DNA from 3 places in the Pseudomonas sp. FW305-7 genome. Region 3 is predicted to be linked to each of the others. Evidence: predicted binding sites of a transcription regulator. Region 3 holds the regulator's gene; each other region holds the start of a gene.
What was found. Region 3 encodes FliA, which starts transcription of late flagellar genes. Its sites were predicted from a motif close to CTAAAGTTTNNNNNNNNNNNGCCGNTAA; they were not measured.
Positions count from the first base shown of each region.

Region 1 (7,189 bases), on a different contig from region 3:
ACCTTCGCCGGCACGCAGCAGGGTGCCGACCCGCTCCTTCATCTCGCGCGCGGCCTTGTTGGTAAAGGTCATGGCGACGATGTACTGGGCGCGGATGCCGCAGTTCTGGATCAGGTGCGCGATCTTGCGCGTGATCACGCTGGTCTTGCCGGAGCCAGCACCGGCGAGCACCAATAGAGGGCCGCCGACGTAGTTCACGGCTTCTTGCTGCCGGGGATTGAGTCGGGACATACGAAAATTCGGGAGTCGTTGACGAAATGGGCCGGCATTTTAACAGGCTCAGAGAATTGTGCTGCTCTGTCCGACTTGTGACGCACCACGCGATTCAAATTTGCCGGTTTTGTTACTTTCGCGGAGGATGCGCGGAGATTTTGCGACTAATGTTCTCATTCGTGACACAAAATAACGTTTTGATAACCGTTGTCATTTGGTCATTGAACTGCGCAACGGCATAATGCCCCGCCCACACCATTGCAGAGTCTAGGGAGCTAGCTTGTCTACGCCTGTCGAACCCTTGCGTTTGCTGCTACTGGCCGAAGAGCCAGCGTGGACAGCGTTATTGCGTGAGTGTCTGGCTCCGATGGGGAGCGCGGCGGTGCTGATCAGCGCGCCGAGCTGGGAGTCGGTCAGCAGTTTGTTCGAAGACAACCGCCATGCGGTGCTGTTGACCCTTCCGGCGTTGCAGCCGGCGCCCGGTCGTTGCAGCCTGCCGACGGTATTGCTGCTGGAACACGAACCCGAGACCGCGCCCGTTGGCGTCAGTGACTGGCTGGTGTTCGACGCGCTCGATGCCGGCATGCTGCGGCGTTGCCTGCGCCATGTGCGCGAACGCGGCGTTCTCGAAAACACCCTGCAACGTCTTGCCGAACAGGACCCGCTGACCGGTATCGCCAACCGTCAGGGCTTCCAGACCTTGCTCACCGCGCGCCTTGCCGAAGGCGATGGTCGTGGCCTGGCGCTCGGGCATCTCGACCTCGATAATTTCCGTCACGCCAACGACGCCCTCGGCCATCAGGCCGGCGACCGCTTGATTCTGCAAGTCGTCTCGCGGCTGAAAAGCCAGCTGGAGGCCGGCGATCAACTGGCGCGCCTCGGCAGCGATGAGTTTGCCCTGCTGATCGACACCCGCCGCGCACCGCAACGCGCCGAGTGGATGGCCGAACGCATCACCGAAGCCTTGGCCGAACCTTATTGGGTCGACGGCGAAAGCCTGTTGATCGGTTCGAGCCTTGGTATTGCCCATGCCCGCGCACAGGGTGGCGCCGACCCGCTGATGTGGCACGCGCACATCGCCATGCAGCAAGCGAAAAGCACCCAGGGCTGCACCTTCCATATCTTCAACGAACGCATCAATCGCAACGCACGGAGCATGGCCGACCTCGAAAGCGAGCTGCGCCGGGCCTTGCGTCGCGATGAGCTGGAGCTGCATTACCAGCCACGGCTGAATCTCGAAGACGGCCAGATCGTCGGCCTCGAAGCCTTGGTGCGCTGGCGTCACAGTGAGCGTGGCTTGCTGCCGCCAAGCGAATTCGTGCCGCTGGCAGAGCAGAGTGGCTTGATTGTGCCGCTGGGCTACTGGGTGATTTCCCGTGCGCTGCGCGACATGCAGGCCCTGCGCGAGCACGGTTTACCGGCGCTGCACATGGCGATCAACCTGTCCTTCCGTCAGTTTCAGGACAGCCAATTGCTGCCGACCCTCAGCCGTCTGATTGCCGAGCGCGGTGTCGAGGCGCAGTGGCTGGAATTCGAGCTGACCGAGACAGCGGTGATGCGCCGCAGCGATCTGGTCAAACAGACCATGGACGCCCTCGGCCGTCTTGGCGTGCGCTTTTCGCTGGATGACTTCGGCACCGGATTCTCATCGTTCGTGCACCTCAACAGCCTGCCGATCACTCTGCTGAAGATCGACAAGAGCTTCGTCGGCGGCATGGAACAGCGCGAAGAAAACCGCAAACTGGTGCACGCGATGATCAATCTTGCGCACAACCTGCATCTGGAGGTGGTGGCGGAGGGGGTGGAAACGCCGGAGCAGCTCGAATTGCTGCGCGGGTTTGGCTGCGATCAGGTGCAAGGCTATCTGATCAGCAAGCCGCTGCCGTTGGCGGAGCTAGTGGCGTACCTGACCTTCGGATCGAGTCAGCACCCAGCACTGGAAGTCGTGAGCTAACTCCATAACTCAATTTGGAACAACATTGTGGCGAGGGGATTTATCCCCGATCGGCTGCGAAGCAGTCGCAAAACCTTAGCACTGGGAACATCTTATAAACCCCAGCTGCCGGTTTTGGGGCGGCTTCGCCACCCATCGGGGATAAATCCCCTCGCCACAAAGGCTCACTCCTACAAGGGATCTCAGTCAGGCTGCGCGACCGTGTAGTGACTTGAGGATGCAGGTTCACGCCGAATCATCCGCTTCATCTTCCACTCAAACGCCAGCGTCAAACTCACCGCCGCGCACGCCAACCCCAACGCTAATCCCCACCACACCCCCGTCGGCCCCCAGTTCAGGTGGAACGCCATCCACCACGCCGCCGGCGCACCGATCAGCCAATAGCAACCGAGCCCGACCAAGAACGTGGTCTTGGCATCCTTGAGCCCACGGATGCAGCCCATGGCAATCGTCTGCGTGCCGTCGAACAACTCGAACCACGCCGCCACCGCCAGCAGGCTCACCGCCAGGCGAATCACTTCGGCAAACGCCGGATCATTGTGATCAAGGAACAACCCGACCAATTGATTCGGCAACAGCCAGAACACCATGGCAAAACCCAGCATGACCACCGCGCCGAAGGCGATCCCGACCCGGCCGGACATCCGCGCAACGTTCAATTGTCCGGCACCGTAATGCTGGCCGATGCGCATGGTGATCGCGTACGACATGCCCGCTGGCACCATGAACGCCACCGAAACGATCTGCAGGGCAATCTGGTGCGCACCCATTTGCGTACTGCCCATGGTGCCCATGCACAGCGCCGCGAAGGCGAACAAACCGACTTCCACCGCGTAGGTGCCACCAATCGGCAGGCCGAGGCGCCACAACTCTTTCAAGTATTGGGGATTTGGCCGCGACAGGCCGGTACGCAATGGATAAGCGTCGTAGGCCGGATGCCGACGGATATGCCAGGCCAGCGCGAGCGCCATGCAGTTGGCGACAATCGCCGTGACCAGACCGATGCCCATCAGGCCCAGTTTCGGCAGGCCGAACATACCGGTGATCAATGCGTAATTGAGCAGGAAATTGGCCACCGTGCCGCCAAGGCTGATGACCATCACCGGGGTCGCCCGGCCAATCGCACTGGTGAAGCCACGCAGGGCCATGAAGCTCAGATAGCCCGGCAGGGCGAAGGGCAGGGCGATCAGGAATTGTCCGGCTGCGGTAACGTTAGTTTCGGTCTGGCCGAACAGCAGCAACAGCGGTTTCAGATTCCACAGCAGCAACCCGGCACCCAGCGCCATCAGCCACGCCAGCCACAATCCGGCCTGAGTCAGGCGTGCCGCGCCAATGATGTCGCCGGCGCCCTGACGGATCGCCACCAACGTGCCGACCGCCGCAATCACGCCGATACAGAAAATCGACACGAACGAATAGCTCGCCGCGCCCAGCCCGCCGCCGGCCAGGGCTTCGGGGCTGATGCGCGCCATCATCAGGGTGTCGGTCAGCACCATCAACATGTGCGCCAACTGTGAAGCGATCAACGGCCCCGATAGCCGCAGGATGGCCCAGAGTTCGGTACGCACAGGATGCTGCATGGTCATCACCACTCATCAATAGAGGGAACAAGGGACCGTCGATTCTCGGCGCTTGGAGGGGATTGCACAAAGGGATAAAAAGGATGGGTTGCATGATTAAAACTCATCCTGAGAAGATGCCGACAGATTGGCCGTATCCCGTAACAGGAGCTTTGTTCATGTCCCGTCGACTTCCTCCGTTGTATGCCCTGCGCGCATTTGAAGCGGCGGCGCGGCATAGCTCGTTCACACGCGCCGCCGAAGAGTTGTCGATCACTCAAAGTGCGGTCAGTCGGCATATTCGTACGCTTGAGGAACATTTCGCCTGCCGGCTGTTTCACCGCAGCGGGCGCAATCTGCAACTGACCGAATCGGCGCGGATGCTGTTGCCGGGCATCCGTGACGGGTTCACCGCTTTGGAGCGCGCTTGCAATACCTTGCGTGCCGAGGACGACATCCTGCGCATGAAAGCGCCGTCGACCCTGACCATGCGCTGGTTGCTGGCGCGGCTCAGTCGCTTCCGTCATTTGCAGCCGGGCAACGAAGTGCAATTGACCAGCGCGTGGATGGACGTGGATTCGGTGGACTTCAACAATGAGCCGTTCGATTGTGCGGTGCTTCTGAGCGACGGACATTTCCCGCCAGACTGGGAGGCCAGCCAGCTGTTTCCCGAGGAGCTGATTCCGGTCGGTGCGCCGAACCTGCTGAACGATCAGCCCTGGGACGTGGCGCGACTGGCCAGCGCCGAGTTGCTGCACCCGACACCGGATCGCCGCGACTGGCGCAGTTGGCTGGAGCACATGGGGCTGTCTGATCAGGTCTCGCTCAAGGGCGGGCAGGTGTTCGATACCCTGGAGTTGGGCATGATCGCGGCGGCTCGTGGGTACGGCGTGTCGATGGGCGATTTGCTGATGGTCGCCGAGGATGTGGCGCAGGGACGCTTGAGTCTGCCGTGGCCGACCGCCGTCGCCAGCGGCCTGAATTATTACCTCGTGTGGCCAAAAACCCGTCCGGGAGGTGAACGTTTGCGCCGCCTCAGCGACTTCCTGCAAGGCGAAGTCCGCGCCATGGCGCTGCCGGCTGTAACACGCTTGAGCTGAAACGTTAGAGCCGCCACAATGCCGGCCTTGTGCCATAACCCTACTGATCGCTCAAGTATTCGGTTCTACCGCCGAATACGTGCATGTGGAACCGTCGTGCCGGTCTCCACGATTCACCCCCATTAGAAAATTATCCGAGCTGCGATCAAGGAGGATCGGCAAGTTCGGCCAGGAGCTGTCCATGTCTCAACCTCGCGCTCGGATCGCCTCGCAGCTGGGCCTCGCGCTCGCCGTGATACTGGCGATTGTCATCAGCGGCAGTACGGTGTTCGCCCTGCGTTCGCTGGATACCGCCAACCTCGCCACCCGTGAAGAGCACTTGGCCAGTGAGGCGCGGCTGCTGGCCGACCAACTGAGCACCTTTCACGGCACGCTGCGTGAAAGCACCCAGCGTCTGAGCGGGTTGTTCGAGAAGCGCTTCAGCGCAGGTCTGAGCATTCACCCGAGTGAGCCGGTGACCGTTGCCGGCACCCAGACCCCGGGCCTGCACCTGGGCGGCGAAGTGCTGAACAACAACTTCAAGGAAGTTGACGAGTTCAAGCAGATGACGGCCGGCGTCGCCACGCTGTTCGTGCGCAGCGGCGAAGACTTCGTGCGGGTCAGCACCTCGCTGACCAAACAGGATGGCACTCGCGCTATCGGCACCTTGCTCGATCACGCGCACCCGGCTTACGCGAAGTTGATGGCGGGGCAGGGTTATGTCGGCCGCGCCTTGTTGTTCGATCGCTCCTACATGACTCAATACACCCCGGTGCGCGATGGCAGCGGCAAGGTGATTGCGGTGCTGTTCGTCGGTTTCGACTACACCGACGCGCAGAACATTCAGTTCGACAATCTCAAGCGTTTCCGCATCGGCCAGAGCGGGTCGCTGGCGTTGCTCGACGAGCAGAATAAATGGCTGGTGGCGCCGGCGGGTGTGCAGGCCCCGGAACAAGCCGTACCGGTGATCAAGGGCTTGGCTGCGAAACCGGGCAAGGGTGAGTTCTGGAGCGATACCTCGGAAGACTTCTACAGCATCGCCGTACCATTTGACGGCGGCCCGTGGTCGGTAGTGGCGAGCATGCCGAAAGCCGAGATTCGTGCGGTGACCTGGAGCGTCGGTACGCAATTGGCGATCGGCAGCCTGTTGGCGATGTTGCTGGCGGTGGGTTCGGTGGTGTGGCTGCTGCGCAGCAAACTCGCGCCGTTGAGCGATCTGGTACGGCAGGCCGAAGCTTTGGGTGCCGGTGATCTGAGCGTGCGTCTGAACGTGTCGAGCAATGATGAGATCGGTCAGCTGTCCCGCGCGTTCAACCAGATGAGCCAGGCGCTGTCGACCATGGTCGAGCACATTCGTCGCTCTTCGGAAGAGGTCAACAGCCGTGCGCAGGCACTGTCCGGTTTGTCCGGCGGCGCCTACGAAGGCATGGAGCAACAGTCCGGTGAAATCACCAGCATGGCCGGCGCGGTGGAAGAGTTCAGTGCTACCTCGCTGAACATTGCCGACAACATGGGCGCCACCCAGCGCCTGGCGCAGGAAAACGCTCAGCAGACGCAGATCGGTCGTACCTCGATGGACGAGGCGTCTTCCTCTCTGGAGCAAATCGCCGGCGCGCTGAACACCACCGCCACCGTGATCAACACATTGGGTCAGCGTTCCCAGGAAATCGGCGGCATCGTCAGCGTGATCACCTCGATCGCCGAACAAACCAATCTGCTCGCGCTCAACGCCGCGATCGAAGCGGCCCGTGCCGGTGAACAAGGTCGCGGCTTTGCGGTAGTGGCGGATGAAGTGCGTAATCTGGCATCGCGCACCCGTCAGGCGACCGATGAAATCTCCGGCATGATTCACAGTATCCAGCAGGAAACCGGCAACGCGATCAGCACCATGGAGCAGGGCAATCTGCTGATGCAGGAAGGCCTGTCGCGTAACGCCAATGTCGCGTCGGCGCTGGCGCGCATTGATGAACAGAGCCGTTCGGCGGGGCAGCAGTTTGCCGCAATCACCACGGCGACTCAGGAGCAGAGCAGTACCGCGACGTTGCTGAGCAGCAATTTGCAGAGCATTGCGCTGGCCAACAGTGAGCAGCGAGAAGTGGTTTCCAACCTGGCGGTCACCGCCAGGGAACTGGAGAAGCTGGCCGCCGATCTGCGCTCCGAGGTTGATCGTTTCCGCTGATACGGCGTGCCGGTTATTGGTACGCGGAGAGGTCTTCGCTGGAGTCGACCTCTCCCCACTCCCCTGAATAGGCAACGGCCTGGATCGCTACCCGACCGGCGTCGATGACGCGCTGCAGGGTATTGGTCATGTGCATCTTGTCGCACTGGCTTGAGGTTAACTCATCCCGTAGCCGCACGACTTCTGCCCAACCTGCGGGCGTGAA
Region 1 covers NZ_JBYSZA010000002.1:346,529-353,717, forward strand. Annotated here, with positions in the region: gene rep (DNA helicase Rep) at 1-231, opposite strand, end outside; gene AC3WMT_RS04655 (putative bifunctional diguanylate cyclase/phosphodiesterase) at 494-2,167, shown strand; gene AC3WMT_RS04660 (NorM family multidrug efflux MATE transporter) at 2,350-3,747, opposite strand; gene AC3WMT_RS04665 (LysR substrate-binding domain-containing protein) at 3,906-4,826, shown strand; gene AC3WMT_RS04670 (methyl-accepting chemotaxis protein) at 5,008-6,984, shown strand; gene AC3WMT_RS04675 (phosphocholine cytidylyltransferase family protein) at 6,998-7,189, opposite strand, start outside.
Region 1: AC3WMT_RS04670 (methyl-accepting chemotaxis protein) is a predicted target of FliA. The motif match lies at 4,877-4,904, and genes of this name have one in related genera.

Region 2 (7,189 bases), on a different contig from region 3:
GCCGCGACCCGTTTGACCGGCAGTCCGGTATCGCTCAACAACCGGCGGGCGGTTTCAACGCGGATCAGTTCAATCGCCCGCGCCGGGGTCTGGCCGGTGTCGGCGCGGTAGTGGCGGACGAAACTGCGTTCGCTCATCCCGGCCTGCTCGGCCAGGGTCGGGATGCCGAGGTCACAGGTCAGGTTTTCGGCGATCCACGCGTGCAAGTCGTCGAAACGATTGCCCTGATTCTGCAGCGATAGCGTCACGCTGAATTGCGACTGCCCGCCCGGGCGTTTGAGGAACACCACCAGATGGCGGGCGACGTCCAGCGCGATGTCGCGACCGAGATCCTCCTCAACCATCGCCAGCGCCAGATCGATGCCGGCGGTGACTCCCGCCGAGGTCCACACCGGGCCGTCGTTGATGAAGATCGGATTGGCTTCGACTTGCAGTTTTGGGTGCTGCTGCGCCAGTTGTTCACAGCGGGTCCAGTGGGTGACCACACGGCGGCCGTCGAGCCAGCCGCTGGCGGCGAGCAAAAATGCGCCGGTACATACCGAAGCCACGCGCCGGCATTTGCCGGCATGCTCGCGCACCCAATCCACCAGCGGCACATCTTCCGCCGCCGGATAAATGCCCCAGCCACCGGCGATGATCAACGTGTCGCTGGGCGCTTCGGGCAACGGCTCGGCCAACACAGCCAGACCGGCCGAGGACATCACCGCCCCGCCGCCGCTGGCAATCACGCTCGGCGCATACGGAATGGGCAATCCGCGCTGACGGGCGAGGTCATTGGCCGAGGCGAATACCTGCAACGGCCCGGTGACGTCGAGGATCTGCATGTTGGCAAACGCGAGTACGTGGATGGCTTTGGGCATTTGGCGTAATTCGTGGGGTTATTGGCGTATGCGCCAGAACCTACGCGCCTACAGTGAAGCCGTCCACCCCTTTTCATGGAGCAAGAACGATGACGCTGCAGATCGGTTTTCTGTTGTTTCCACAGGTTCAGCAACTTGACCTGACCGGGCCGTACGACGTGCTCGCCTCGCTGCCGGGCGTGCAGGTGCATCTGATCTGGAAGGACCTGATGCCGGTCACGGCCAGCACCGGGCTGCTGCTGAAACCGACCACAACGTTCGAGGATTGCCCGGATCTGGATGTGATCTGTGTGCCCGGCGGTGGCGGCGTCGGTCCTTTGATGGAGGATGCTCAGACGCTGGATTTCATCAAACGTCAGGCTGCGCAAGCGCGTTACGTGACGTCGGTGTGCACCGGGTCGCTGGTGCTCGGCGCGACGGGTCTGCTGCAAGGCAAACGGGCGACTACGCATTGGGCATATCACGATCTGCTGCCGACACTGGGCGCGATTGCGGTGAAGGATCGGGTGGTACGTGACGGCAATCTGTTTACCGGTGGCGGGATTACCGCAGGAATCGATTTTGCGCTGGTGTTGGCGGCTGAACTGTTCGATGCCGACACGGCGCAACTGGTGCAGTTGCAGCTGGAATATGCGCCGGCGCCGCCGTTCCATTCGGGCAGCCCGGAAACGGCACCGAACGCGATTGTCGATGAAGCCCGCCTGCGTGCCGCGCCATCGCTGAAGCTGCGCACGGAAATCACTGAGCGCGCGGCGGCAAAACTCAACCTGCGCTGATCCCTCAGCCAAAAACAAAACCTTGTGGGAGCTGCCTTGCCAGCGATAGCGGTGAATCAGCCGATGACGATGTCGGCTGTGCAATCGTCATCGCTGGCAAGCCAGCTCCCACAGGTATCGGGTCGGCCAGAGGTTGTGGACTGTCCCCGGTTCTCGCCGCACCTTGACTTGTCCCCCGCCGCTCGTCCGTGTAGAAAGCCCTTCCACAAAATCTGCACAAGGACCCTCCATGAAGTCTCTGCCATGGCTCTATCTGGCACTTCTCGGCCTCGGCTACGGTTTGGCGCTGAGCTACGGTCAACTCGGCTGGCTCGCACTGATCTCTATCGGGCTGCTATTGATGGCCGGTTTCGCCGTACGCCAGCAACACGTGCCGTTTGCGCGTTATCTCGGCCACGGCCTGTTCATCGTGCTGGCTTTGGCGCTGGCCCTGCACTGGCTGCCAGGGTTCTACAACGGTCGCGCCATTGATCCGCAACGTTTCACTGACAACGCCGTGCCGTTCTCGATGTACCTCAATCAAGATAAACCGCTGATTGGTTTCTGGCTGTTGCTGGTCTGCCCATGGATTGTCGCCCGGCGCTCGCTGCGCCTGACGGTCTACGCCACCGCCCTCGCCCTGACCTTGAGTGTGATCCTCGCCCTCGGCGGCGCGTTGTTGCTGGGCGTGATCGCCTGGGCACCGAAGTGGCCGGATCAGGCGTGGCTGTGGGTGCTGAACAATCTGCTGCTGGTGCCCCTGGTCGAGGAAGCGTTGTTTCGCGGCTATATACAGGGCGGCCTGAGCCGGCGTTTCAAACACCTGCCCTATGGCGAAAATCTTGCCCTGCTGCTGGCCTCATCGCTGTTCGGGCTGGCGCACATCGGTGCGGGCTGGACGTGGGTGTTGCTGGCGGGTCTGGCAGGTGTCGGCTATGGTCTGGCCTACCGTTTTGGCGGACTCGGCGCAGCAATCGCCACGCACTTCGGGCTGAACCTGCTGCATTTCGCACTGTTCACCTATCCGATGCTGGCGGGTTGAAGCAAGGCCCGTTTTGCGACGCTGTACTGATTACTGAAAGAAAAATTCAACAATTTCCTGCCACCGCCGACAACCTTTCAAAGCCTTGCGGATTGAAAAACCATGCGTAACAACCAGCCCATTACACAACGCGAACGGACTTTCCCGGCTCAGCAGCGGTTGATTTCCACAACCGACGCCAAGGGCGTGATCACCTACTGCAACGACGCCTTCGTCGAGATCAGCGGGTTTTCGCGTGAGGAGCTGATCCGTGCGCCGCACAACCTGGTTCGTCACCCCGACGTCCCGGCTGCGGTGTTTTCGCACATGTGGGGCACACTGAAACAAGGCTTGCCATGGATGGGCATTGTCAAGAATCGCTGCAAGACCGGTGATCATTACTGGGTTAACGCCTATGTAACGCCAGTGTTCGACGGCAATCAGGTGGTCGGTTACGAGTCGGTGCGGATCAAACCCACCGCCGAACAGATCCGCCGCGCCGAAGCGCTCTACCAACGCATCAACCAAGGCAAGTCGGCAATCCCTTCCAGCGATAAATGGCTACCGGTGCTGCAAGACTGGCTGCCGTTCATTCTGGTCAGCCAACTGAGCTTCGTGATCGGCGCGACGCTGAACTCGCACTGGGGCTTTGCTCTGGCGGCGGGTCTGTCGGTGCCGTTGGGCCTGATGGGCCTGCAATGGCAGCAACGTGGGCTCAAACGCCTGCTGCGCCTGGCCGAGCAGACCACTTCCGACCCGTTGATTGCGCAGATGTACACCGACAGCCGTGGCGCCCAAGCGCGTCTGGAAATGTCGATCCTCAGCCAGGAAGCCCGCCTGAAAACCTGCCTGACCCGTCTGCAGGACACCGCCGAACACCTGACCGATCAGGCCAAGCAGTCCGACGCCTTGGCACACAGCAGCTCGACCGGCCTGGAACGTCAACGCGTGGAAACCGAACAGGTCGCCACCGCCGTCAACCAGATGGCCGCGACCACTCAGGAAGTCGCCAGCCACGTACAGCGCACCGCTGACGCGACTCAGGAAGCCAATCGCCTGACCGGTCGTGGTCGTGACATCGCCGGGGAAACCCGCGAAGCCATTCAGCGTTTGTCCGTGGTCGTGGGTGAAACCGGTCTGACCGTCACTCAACTGGCCAAGGACAGCGACGAAATCGGCGGCGTAGTTGATGTGATCAAAGGCATCGCCGACCAGACCAACCTGCTGGCACTGAACGCTGCGATTGAGGCAGCACGTGCCGGTGAAATGGGTCGTGGTTTTGCTGTGGTGGCTGACGAAGTGCGTCAACTGGCGCAACGCACCAGCGAATCGACCGGGCAGATTCATGCTTTGATCGCCAAGTTGCAGCAAACTGCGTCCAGCGCTGTGCAGACCATGGAAGCTGGCCATCGTCAGGCCGAAGAAGGTGTGGCGCGGGTGCTGGAAGCGGATCAGGCACTGGTCGGGATCAGTGAAGCGGTGGCTAATATCACCGACATGACCACCCAGATCGCTGCGGCGACCGAAGAGCAAAGTGCGGTGGCTGAGGAGATCAGCCGCAACATCAGCAATATTTCGGAACTGGCGGATCAGACCTCGGAACAGGCGCAAAACTCGGCGTTGCTGAGTGAAGAGCTGACGAAGACTGCCAACACGCAATACTCGTTGGTGGAGCGGTTTAACCGCTGATTGAACTGGCGATGACAAAAACCCGGAGAGCGAGAGCTTCCGGGTTTTTTGTTGCCTGTCTGAAATGGATGTTGTCTGGGCGGCCGCTTTCGCGAGCAGGCTCACTCCTACATTGGATCTGTGGTGATCACAGATTTATGTGCCCGACAACGATCCCCTGTAGGAGCGAGCCTGCTCGCGAAGAGGCCATAACTGCCAGCGAAATTACTGAGGCAACTTCAGCTTATCCAGCAGTCGATTAATCAACAGTTCGTTCAGCATGATTACCTGTTGCAGCGCCAGCAGCGGTTTGCGCTCCGGGCCGCCGATTGAGTTGGCGATGTTACCGGCCATGGCGTGGGCGTATGAAAGCGACTCGCTCGCCTCGACCAGCAGGGTTTCATCATCCAGCGTTGGATCGACGAGATAGAAGGGGCGAAACTTGGGTGATGGCGGAGCCGCGAGGTCTTCGGGTTTGAGGTAGTAGTCGAGGGCGCGATCGGTTGCTTCTTTGATCTTTTGCGGGCTGAGCGCTGGGTCGTGGGGGATTGGATCTTTGGGCGGTGGGTTTGGCGTGATTTTGAACATGGATGAAACTCCTATCGCAGTTAAGGAGCCATCACTCTCGCTACCAAACGAGAGGGTGGTGGCCATACGCGGGTTGGTAGACCGGCTGCAATAGGAACCCGGCGCTCACGAGCGAGCCCCACGCATGACCACCATAAAACCGAGCCCCAAGAAGAGGGACTGCATACGGTGTTGCCATACAGCTATTACAGACGGGCTACCAAACCCGATCACTGATTTTCAGTGACTGGGAAACGATACAACCCGCCCCATAGCCGTGTAAGCCGGCGGATTCTGGCGTACGCGTAGGTAACGGCGCAAGGTGTCGTAGGCCCGATGGCGTAACGGGTTGTGTGATTTAAACGTGCTTGCAGGATTGCGTTTACTGACAGAGAAAACTGGAAATTCCCCTGTTGTATTGATGTTGTTTTTGAGGCCGTTTCGCGAGCAGGCTCGCTCCTACATTTGGATCGGGTGCATCAGTAAGAGATTGGTCGGCTGTCAGGCCGCCATCGCTGGCAAGCCAGCTCCCACAATGGATTGAGTGCGTTCATTTAGAAATTGGTCGGCTGGCAGGCCGCCATCGCGAGCAGGCTCACTCCTACAGATGGATTGAGTACGTTCATTTAGAAATTGGTCGGCTGTCAGGCTGCCATCGCGAGCAGGCTCGCTCCCACATTTAGATCGGGTGCATCAGTAAGAGATTGGTCGGCTGGCAGGCCGCCATCGCTGGCAAGCCAGCTCCCACAGTTTTGATCTATGTAAAGCACGCGGCGCATGCCGCCCCACTCAAAGGATGAGCGTTAGCTCGGCTTCGGCTTTTGATCTTGATCCACGGGCGACGTCGGAAGGCTGAGCGGAGGGATTGATTCGGGGGTGGGAGCGCAGCGACCGTTTGGCGAAGCCAAACACATCGAGAGGAGGTGCAGCGAAGCAAACCGGAGGCGATGCGCCCGGATCCATCCCGGAGCGAAGGAACCCCGAGCCCCAGCGAGCGGGCCGAACGTTGGAGCAAGCGTTTTTTTGCTTACTTTTTTTAGGCGTTTGTAAAAAAAGTGAGTCGCCGTAAGGGCGAAACCCTAAGTGGCCGTTACCGCAGCAATGGATATGTACCCAAAACAAAGAACTGCGGCGCATCCAAGATCCATCCCCCTCACCCCAGCCCTCCCGAAACGTCGGACCGCCCCCAAGGGGGCGAGGGGAAAGGGAGCCGATCTTTATGCAGTTCGGGATCTCGGTTAACCCTTGAGAAACTCGGCTACCTTCTGCGCGGCGCTGGCCAAATGCTGTTCATGGGTAAACCCGGAAACCTTCAATGGCTTCAAATCATGATCCCCAGCCGCCAGCCACAACACCTCAATCCCCGGCGCTAACGAATACCCCTCGACCGCCTCACGATTGCCAAGCGCATCCCGCTCCCCCTGCACAATCAACGTCCGAGTCTGCAAACCAGCCAAATGCTCAACCCGAGGTTTCTCCGGTTTACCCACTGCATAAAACGGATAGCCCAAACACACCAACGCATCGGCACCCAATTCGTCAGCCAAGAGACTAGCCATTCGCCCGCCCATGGACTTGCCGCCGATCCCCAGCGGCCCAGCGACATGACGTCGCACTTCGGCAAACACTTCGCGCCAGCATTCCAGCAGTTTCGGCGCCGGGTTCGGCGGACGCTTGCCACCGTCGATACGCCGCTGCGCCATATACGGAAACTCAAACCGCAACACGTTAATCCCAAGCCCGGCAAGGCGCCCAGCCATGTCGTTCATCCAATCGCTATCCATCGGCGCACCGGCACCGTGAGCAAGGATCAACGTCGCTGAAGCCTCACCATTGGCGGCATCCCAAAGCCACCCATGATCGAGCACGCACTGCGCCCATTGATCCCCGTCAATACTGGCCTTGTGCTGTTTGTCCATGCTTGCCTCGCTTTTAGTCTGCCTATAACTCCAGACGAAGGATTCGCCGCGTGTTTTGCGCGCGCTCACTTCGGCTGAACCGTGGATGGGGAACCATGAACACTTCTATCAGTACCGCCTACAACTACAAGGTGGTCCGCCAATTCGCCATTATGACGGTGGTGTGGGGCATCGTCGGCATGGGCCTCGGGGTTTTTCTCGCGGCCCAATTGGTCTGGCCCGAACTCAACTTCAATTTGCCCTGGACCAGTTTCGGCCGCCTGCGCCCACTGCACACCAACGCGGTGATCTTCGCGTTTGGTGGCTGTGCGCTGTTCGCCAGTTCCTTCTACTCGGTACAACGCACCTGCCAAACCCAATTGTTTGCGCCAAAAATCGCCGCGTTCTGCTTCTGGGGCT
Region 2 covers NZ_JBYSZA010000008.1:201,079-208,267, reverse strand. Annotated here, with positions in the region: gene AC3WMT_RS13110 (GlxA family transcriptional regulator) at 1-860, opposite strand, end outside; gene inhA (isonitrile hydratase) at 950-1,636, shown strand; gene AC3WMT_RS13100 (CPBP family intramembrane glutamic endopeptidase) at 1,866-2,657, shown strand; gene AC3WMT_RS13095 (methyl-accepting chemotaxis protein) at 2,760-4,325, shown strand; gene AC3WMT_RS13090 (DUF6124 family protein) at 4,530-4,892, opposite strand; gene AC3WMT_RS13085 (alpha/beta family hydrolase) at 6,110-6,790, opposite strand; gene ccoN (cytochrome-c oxidase, cbb3-type subunit I) at 6,886-7,189, shown strand, end outside.
Region 2: AC3WMT_RS13095 (methyl-accepting chemotaxis protein) is a predicted target of FliA. The motif match lies at 2,703-2,730, and genes of this name have one in related genera.

Region 3 (7,189 bases):
AACGGGGAAAACCGGTGGATCGCTCTCAGTTATTCAACACTGCTCGCTCGAATGTTGCCGACCTCAGTCGAGGCAATCTGGGCGTGCCGTTGTTGCTGCTGGTCATGCTGGCGATGATGATGCTGCCGGTGCCGCCGTTCCTGCTCGACGTGTTCTTTACCTTCAACATTGCCTTGTCGATTGTCGTCCTGCTGGTCTGCGTGTACGCGCTGCGGCCGCTGGATTTCGCGGTGTTCCCGACCATTCTGCTGGTCGCGACGTTACTGCGGCTGGCATTGAACGTGGCGTCGACGCGGGTGGTGATGCTTCACGGTCAGGACGGCCACGCCGCCGCCGGTAAGGTGATCCAGGCCTTCGGTGAAGTAGTGATCGGCGGTAACTACGTGGTCGGTATCGTGGTCTTCGCGATCCTGATGATCATTAACTTCGTCGTGGTGACCAAGGGTGCCGGGCGGATTTCCGAGGTGAGCGCGCGCTTCACCCTCGATGCGATGCCCGGCAAACAAATGGCGATCGACGCCGACCTCAACGCCGGTCTGATCGACCAGAACCAGGCCAAGGCGCGTCGTCAGGAAGTTGCCCAAGAGGCCGAGTTCTACGGTTCGATGGACGGTGCCAGCAAATTCGTTCGCGGTGACGCCATCGCCGGCCTGCTGATTCTGTTCATCAACCTTATCGGCGGCATGGCCGTCGGTATCTTCCAGCACAACATGAGCTTCGGCGACGCCGGCCGGGTTTACGCCTTGCTGACCATCGGTGACGGTTTGGTGGCGCAATTGCCATCACTGTTGTTATCGACAGCGGCGGCAATCATGGTGACCCGTGCTTCCGGCTCGGAAGACATGGGCAAGCAGATCAATCGCCAGATGTTCGCCTCGCCGAAAGCGCTGGCGGTGGCCGCAGGTTTGATGGCGGTCATGGGTCTGGTGCCGGGCATGCCGCACTTCTCGTTCCTGAGCATGGCGGCGCTGGCTGCTGGCGGCGCTTACCTGTTCTGGAAAAAGCAGAACGTTGCCAAGGTCGAAGCACTGCAAGAGGTCAAGCGCCAGCAGGAACTGCTGCCGTCGCCGGCCCGCGCCATGGAAACCAAGGAGCTTGGCTGGGATGACGTGACCCCGATCGACATGATCGGCCTGGAAGTCGGTTATCGTCTGATACCATTGGTAGACCGCAATCAGGGCGGGCAACTGCTGGCACGGATCAAGGGCGTGCGCAAGAAGCTCTCGCAGGATCTGGGCTTCCTGATGCCGACCGTGCACATCCGCGACAACCTCGATCTGGCGCCGAGCGCCTATCGCCTGACCCTGATGGGCGTGATTCTCGCCGAAGCGGAGATCTACCCGGATCGTGAACTGGCGATCAACCCGGGCCAGGTCTACGGCACGCTCAACGGTATCAACGCCAAAGATCCGGCTTTCGGCCTGGAGGCGGTGTGGATCGAAATCAGCCAGCGTGCCCAGGCACAATCCCTCGGTTACACGGTGGTGGATGCCAGTACCGTGGTCGCGACCCACTTGAACCAGATTTTGTACAAGCACTCCAGCGAGCTGATTGGCCACGAAGAAGTCCAGCAACTCATGCAATTGCTGGCCAAAAGCTCGCCGAAACTGGCCGAAGAGCTGGTGCCGGGCGTGGTCACGTTGTCGCAGTTGCTCAAAGTGCTGCAAGCGATGCTGGCCGAACACGTGCCGGTACGCGATATCCGCAGCATCGCCGAAGCCATCGCCAACAACGCCGCGAAGAGTCAAGATACCGCCGCGCTGGTGGCTGCCGTGCGGGTCGGCGTATCTCGCGCCATCGTCCAAAGCATTGTAGGCACTGACTCCGAGCTACCTGTGATCACCTTGGAGCCAAGGTTGGAACAAATATTGCTCAATAGTCTGCAGAAGGCAGGACAAGGCTCGGAAGAGGGCGTTCTGCTGGAGCCAAGCATGGCCGAGAAGCTGCAACGGTCGCTCATCGAAGCGGCGCAGCGTCAGGAAATGCAAGGTCAGCCGGTGATCCTGTTGGTAGCAGGCCCGATCCGCGCGATGCTTTCGCGTTTCGGCCGCCTCGCGGTCCCAGGGCTACACGTGCTGGCCTACCAGGAAATACCGGACAACAAGCAAGTGACCATCGTTGCGACAGTAGGGCCCAACGGCTGAGGTAGTGGTTTATGCAAGTTAAGCGTTTCTTTGCCGCCGATATGCGTCAGGCCATGAAGCTGGTTCGTGATGAGCTGGGCGCTGATGCCGCCATCATTGGCAATCGCCGCATTGCCGGCGGTGTCGAGTTGACGGCGGCACTGGATTACAAATTGTCGGCGCTGGCGCCACGGGTTCCGAACATGGAACTAGAAGACGAGCTGCGCAAGACCCAGTCGCGCATCGTTACCGCCCAGGCCGAACTGAGCCTGCGTGGCGAAGCCGACGGCAATAGCAATCGCCAGATTTTCGCCGGGCTGCCGTTGACCGCTGGCCTGCCGCTGACTGCCGCTGAGCCGCTGAGCGAGCCGACTTACGCCGCCCCGGCGCGTCCGGCCCCGGCGCCTGCGCAGTCCTCCGGCGGCGTGGATCCGCGTGCGCTGGATTCGATGCGTTTTGAATTGAACAGCCTGCGCGAGCTGATGGAAGTCCAGCTCGGCACGCTCGCCTGGAATCAGCTGCAAGGCAGCCGTCCGGCGCAAGCCAACCTGTATCGCCGTCTGCAGCGGATCGGCCTGTCCGGCCCGCTGTCGCGCGACCTGTTGGCGATGATCACCGATATCGAAGAACCTCGTCAGGCCTGGCGCATGTTGCTCGCGCACCTGGCGCGGATGATTGCCGTACCGGAAGTCGAGCCGCTGGAAGAGGGCGGTGTGATTGCCATGGTCGGCCCCGCCGGCATGGGCAAGACCACCACGCTGGCCAAACTGGCGGCCCGTTATGTGCTCAAGTACGGCGCGCAGAATGTGGCGCTGGTGAGCATGGACAGTTTCCGTATCGGCGCTCAGGAACAACTGAAGACCCTCGGTCGCATCCTCAATGTGCCGGTGACCCACGTCGATCCGGGCCAGTCGCTGGTGCAGGCGCTGGATCCACTGCTGCGCAAACGCGTGGTGCTGATCGATACCGCCGGCCTGCAAGCCAGCGACCCAGCCCTGCGCATGCAGCTCGAAAGCCTGGCCGGGCGTGGCATCCGTGCAAAAAATTATCTCGTGCTGGCAACCACCAGCCAGAAACAGGTTCTAACCGCCGCTTATCACAGTTACAAGCGTTGCGGGCTCGCCGGCTGCATCCTGACTAAACTGGATGAAACGGCCAGCCTTGGCGAAGTGTTGAGCCTGGCGATCAGTCATGAATTGCCGGTCGCGTACCTGACCGATGGCCCACGGATTCCGGATGATCTGCATCTGCCGCGCCGTCATCAACTGGTCAGCCGCGCCGTCAGCGTGCAAATGCAGGAAGAACCCAGCGAAGAAGCCATGGCCGACATGTTCGCTGATATCTATCACAGCCCGACCAAGCAGGTTGGCTGAGGTAATCATGAACAGTTTTTGTACCTACATCGATGGTCTGCCATGCATTGTTCCGGTTGTGAACGCGCAGCCAGTAATGTGGCCTCCGTCTATGCAAGACAAGGTAAAGAAATAACATGGGCAGCATGCATCCCGTACAGGTGATCGCGGTGACCGGCGGCAAAGGTGGCGTCGGCAAGACTAACGTGTCAGTGAACTTGTCTCTGGCGCTGGCAGAGCTTGGCCGTCGGGTCATGCTGCTGGACGCCGATCTGGGGCTGGCGAACGTCGACGTTCTGCTGGGCCTGACGCCCAAACGTACCCTGGCCGACGTGATCGAAGGCCGCTGCGAATTGCGCGACGTGCTGTTGCAGGGTCCCGGCGGGATCCGCATCGTGCCGGCCGCGTCCGGCACCCAAAGCATGGTTCACCTGAGCCCGGCGCAACATGCCGGTCTGATTCAGGCCTTCAGTGACATCGGCGACAATCTCGATGTACTGGTGATCGACACCGCTGCGGGTATTGGTGACTCGGTAGTCAGTTTTGTTCGCGCAGCCCAGGAAGTGTTGCTGGTGGTTTGCGACGAGCCGACCTCGATCACTGATGCCTACGCACTGATCAAACTGCTCAACCGCGATTACGGCATGAACCGCTTCCGCGTCCTCGCCAACATGGCGCAGAGCCCGCAAGAAGGCCGCAACCTGTTCGCCAAGTTGACCAAGGTCACGGATCGCTTCCTTGATGTGGCCCTACAATACGTCGGCGCCGTGCCCTACGACGAAAGCGTGCGCAAGGCAGTGCAGAAGCAGCGAGCGGTCTATGAAGCTTTCCCGCGTTCCAAGTGCGCGCTGGCGTTCAAGGCGATCGCGCAGAAGGTCGATACCTGGCCACTGCCTGCCAACCCGCGCGGCCACCTTGAGTTTTTCGTCGAGCGCCTCGTGCAGCAAACGGCAGGGCCTGTGTTATGACCGCCAGCGGTATGAACTACTACAAGAAGTCGGCACGTGACGCGCAGTACGAGTTGATCGAGCGTTACGCGCCACTGGTCAAACGCATCGCCTACCACCTGCTGGCGCGATTGCCGGCGAGTGTGCAGGTCGAGGATCTGATTCAGGCCGGGATGATCGGCCTGCTCGAAGTCTCGACCAAATACGACGCCAGTAAAGGCGCCAGTTTCGAAACGTACGCGGGCATTCGAATCCGCGGCGCGATGCTCGACGAAGTGCGCAAAGGGGACTGGGCGCCACGCTCGGTTCACCGCAACACCCGTATGGTCAGCGACGCAATTCGGGCAATTGAAGCTAAAACCGGCCGTGATGCTAAAGATCACGAGGTTGCGGCCGAACTCCAATTGAGTCTCGACGATTACTACGGGATTTTGAATGACACCCTGGGCAGTCGCTTGTTCAGTTTCGACGACCTCTTGCAGGACGGCGAACACGAAGGGCTGCACGAGGATGGCGCCAGTGCTCATCTTGAGCCGTCACGCGATCTGGAAGATGAACGCTTCCAGGCGGCGCTGGCGGACGCGATTGCCAATTTGCCGGAGCGTGAGCGACTGGTGTTGGCGCTGTACTACGACGAAGAGCTGAACCTCAAGGAGATCGGTGAAGTCCTTGGCGTCAGTGAATCGCGGGTCAGCCAGTTACACAGCCAGTGCGCGGCCCGTTTGCGGGGGCGTTTGGGGGAGTGGCGAGCGCGCTGAAGGCAGTGTGGGGACACTGCGAACGAGGCTGGTGCGGTGATGAACGGCACCGGTCTTGCTCTGTTGTGCTCCAGACAGTCTTCGAGTGCTGCGCCGATTGATTGAAGTGGCGCGCCCAGGTGCTGGGCGCGTTTAAGACTGCTTGGAGGTCGAATTGAACAAAGACATGAAAATCCTCATCGTTGATGACTTCTCAACGATGCGGCGGATCATCAAGAACCTGCTGCGCGATCTTGGGTTCACCAACACCGTCGAGGCCGACGATGGCACTACCGCCATTCCGGTGCTCAACAGCGGCAGCATCGACTTTCTGGTAACAGACTGGAACATGCCGGGCATGACCGGTATCGACCTGCTGCGCCACGTGCGTGCCGATGAAAAACTCAAGCATCTGCCCGTGCTGATGGTGACCGCTGAAGCCAAGCGCGAGCAAATCATCGAGGCCGCTCAGGCCGGTGTGAACGGCTACGTGGTCAAACCTTTCACGGCTCAGGCGTTGAAAGACAAAATCGAGAAGATTTTCGAACGCATCGGCTGATGACGCGCGGGGGAGCTATGGAGCATAACGAATCTTCACAGGGCGATTTCGAGTCGACCCTGAAAAAACACGCGGTCGAACTGGTCGAGAGCCTTGAAAAAGGCAGGTTCGGCGACGCTGTGCAACTGATCCATGAGCTCAATCAGACCCGTGACCGTGGCCTGTATCAGGAAGTCGGCAAGCTCACACGTGAACTGCACAGTGCGATCGTCAACTTCCAGATCGATCCGCACATGCCGCAGGCCGAGGAAGTGTCGCAAATCACCGACGCCACCGAACGCCTGGGCTATGTGGTCAAGCTGACAGAAGCCGCGGCCAACCGCACCATGGATCTGGTGGAAAGCGCCACGCCGGTGGTCAATGGCCTGGCTGAAGAAGCCCAGGCCTTGAGTACCGACTGGGGGCGTTTCATGCGTCGTGAAGTCGGGGCTGAAGAGTTCCGCGAACTGGCGCGCCGGGTCGACGGTTTTCTGTCACGCAGCAGCACGGACAACCGTGCGGTGTCGAGCAATCTGAACGACATCCTGCTGGCTCAGGATTACCAGGACCTTACCGGTCAAGTGATCAAGCGTGTGACCCAACTGGTCACCGAAGTCGAAAGCAATTTGCTCAAACTCGTGCTCATGGCCAGTCAGGTCGACCGCTTTGCGGGCATCGAACATGACCGTGCAGCGATGCTTGCAGAAAAAGATCCACAAAAACATCTCTCGCAGGGTGAAGGTCCGCAGATTCATGCCGATAAACGAGAAGACGTTGTGTCCGGTCAGGACGATGTGGACGATTTGTTATCCAGCCTCGGATTCTAGAGTTTTGGAATTTTAGGTTTTTTGGGTTTTTAGACCTGTAGGAGCACCCCATTAATGAGCTTCGGCGCCGATGAAGAGATCCTTCAGGATTTCCTGGTTGAGGCCGGCGAGATTCTTGAGCAACTGTCCGAGCAACTGGTCGAGCTGGAAAGCCGTCCGGATGACGCAGATTTGCTCAACGCAATTTTTCGCGGTTTCCACACTGTAAAAGGGGGCGCCGGCTTCCTTCAGCTCAACGAGCTGGTGGAGTGCTGTCACATCGCCGAAAACGTGTTCGACATCCTGCGTAAGGGTGAGCGTCGCGTTGATGCAGAACTGATGGACGTTGTCCTCGAAGCACTGGACGCGGTGAACAGCATGTTCAGCGAAGTCCGCGAGCGTGCACCGATCACTGCTGCGACTCCGGAACTGCTGGCTGCACTGGCGCGTCTGGCCGAGCCGCAATCGGCGGATCAAGCCCCGGCTTCGCCAGTGGCCGAGATGATCGAAGAACTGGTCGTCGAAGGCGATTCGGGCGACATCACCGATAACGAATTTGAACAGCTGCTGGACTCGCTGAACGCCGTCAAGGCCGAAGCCGAAGCCCCGGTGGCGGCTGCGCCTGCGCAAACTGCCGAAGAGGCAGCCAGCGATGAAATCACTGACGCCGAGTTCGAATCACTGCT
Region 3 covers NZ_JBYSZA010000040.1:34,506-41,694, reverse strand. Annotated here, with positions in the region: gene flhA (flagellar biosynthesis protein FlhA) at 15-2,144, shown strand; gene flhF (flagellar biosynthesis GTPase FlhF) at 2,156-3,496, shown strand; gene fleN (flagellar synthesis regulator FleN) at 3,613-4,443, shown strand; gene fliA (RNA polymerase sigma factor FliA) at 4,440-5,180, shown strand; gene AC3WMT_RS28740 (chemotaxis response regulator CheY) at 5,347-5,718, shown strand; gene AC3WMT_RS28735 (protein phosphatase CheZ) at 5,736-6,524, shown strand; gene AC3WMT_RS28730 (chemotaxis protein CheA) at 6,579-7,189, shown strand, end outside.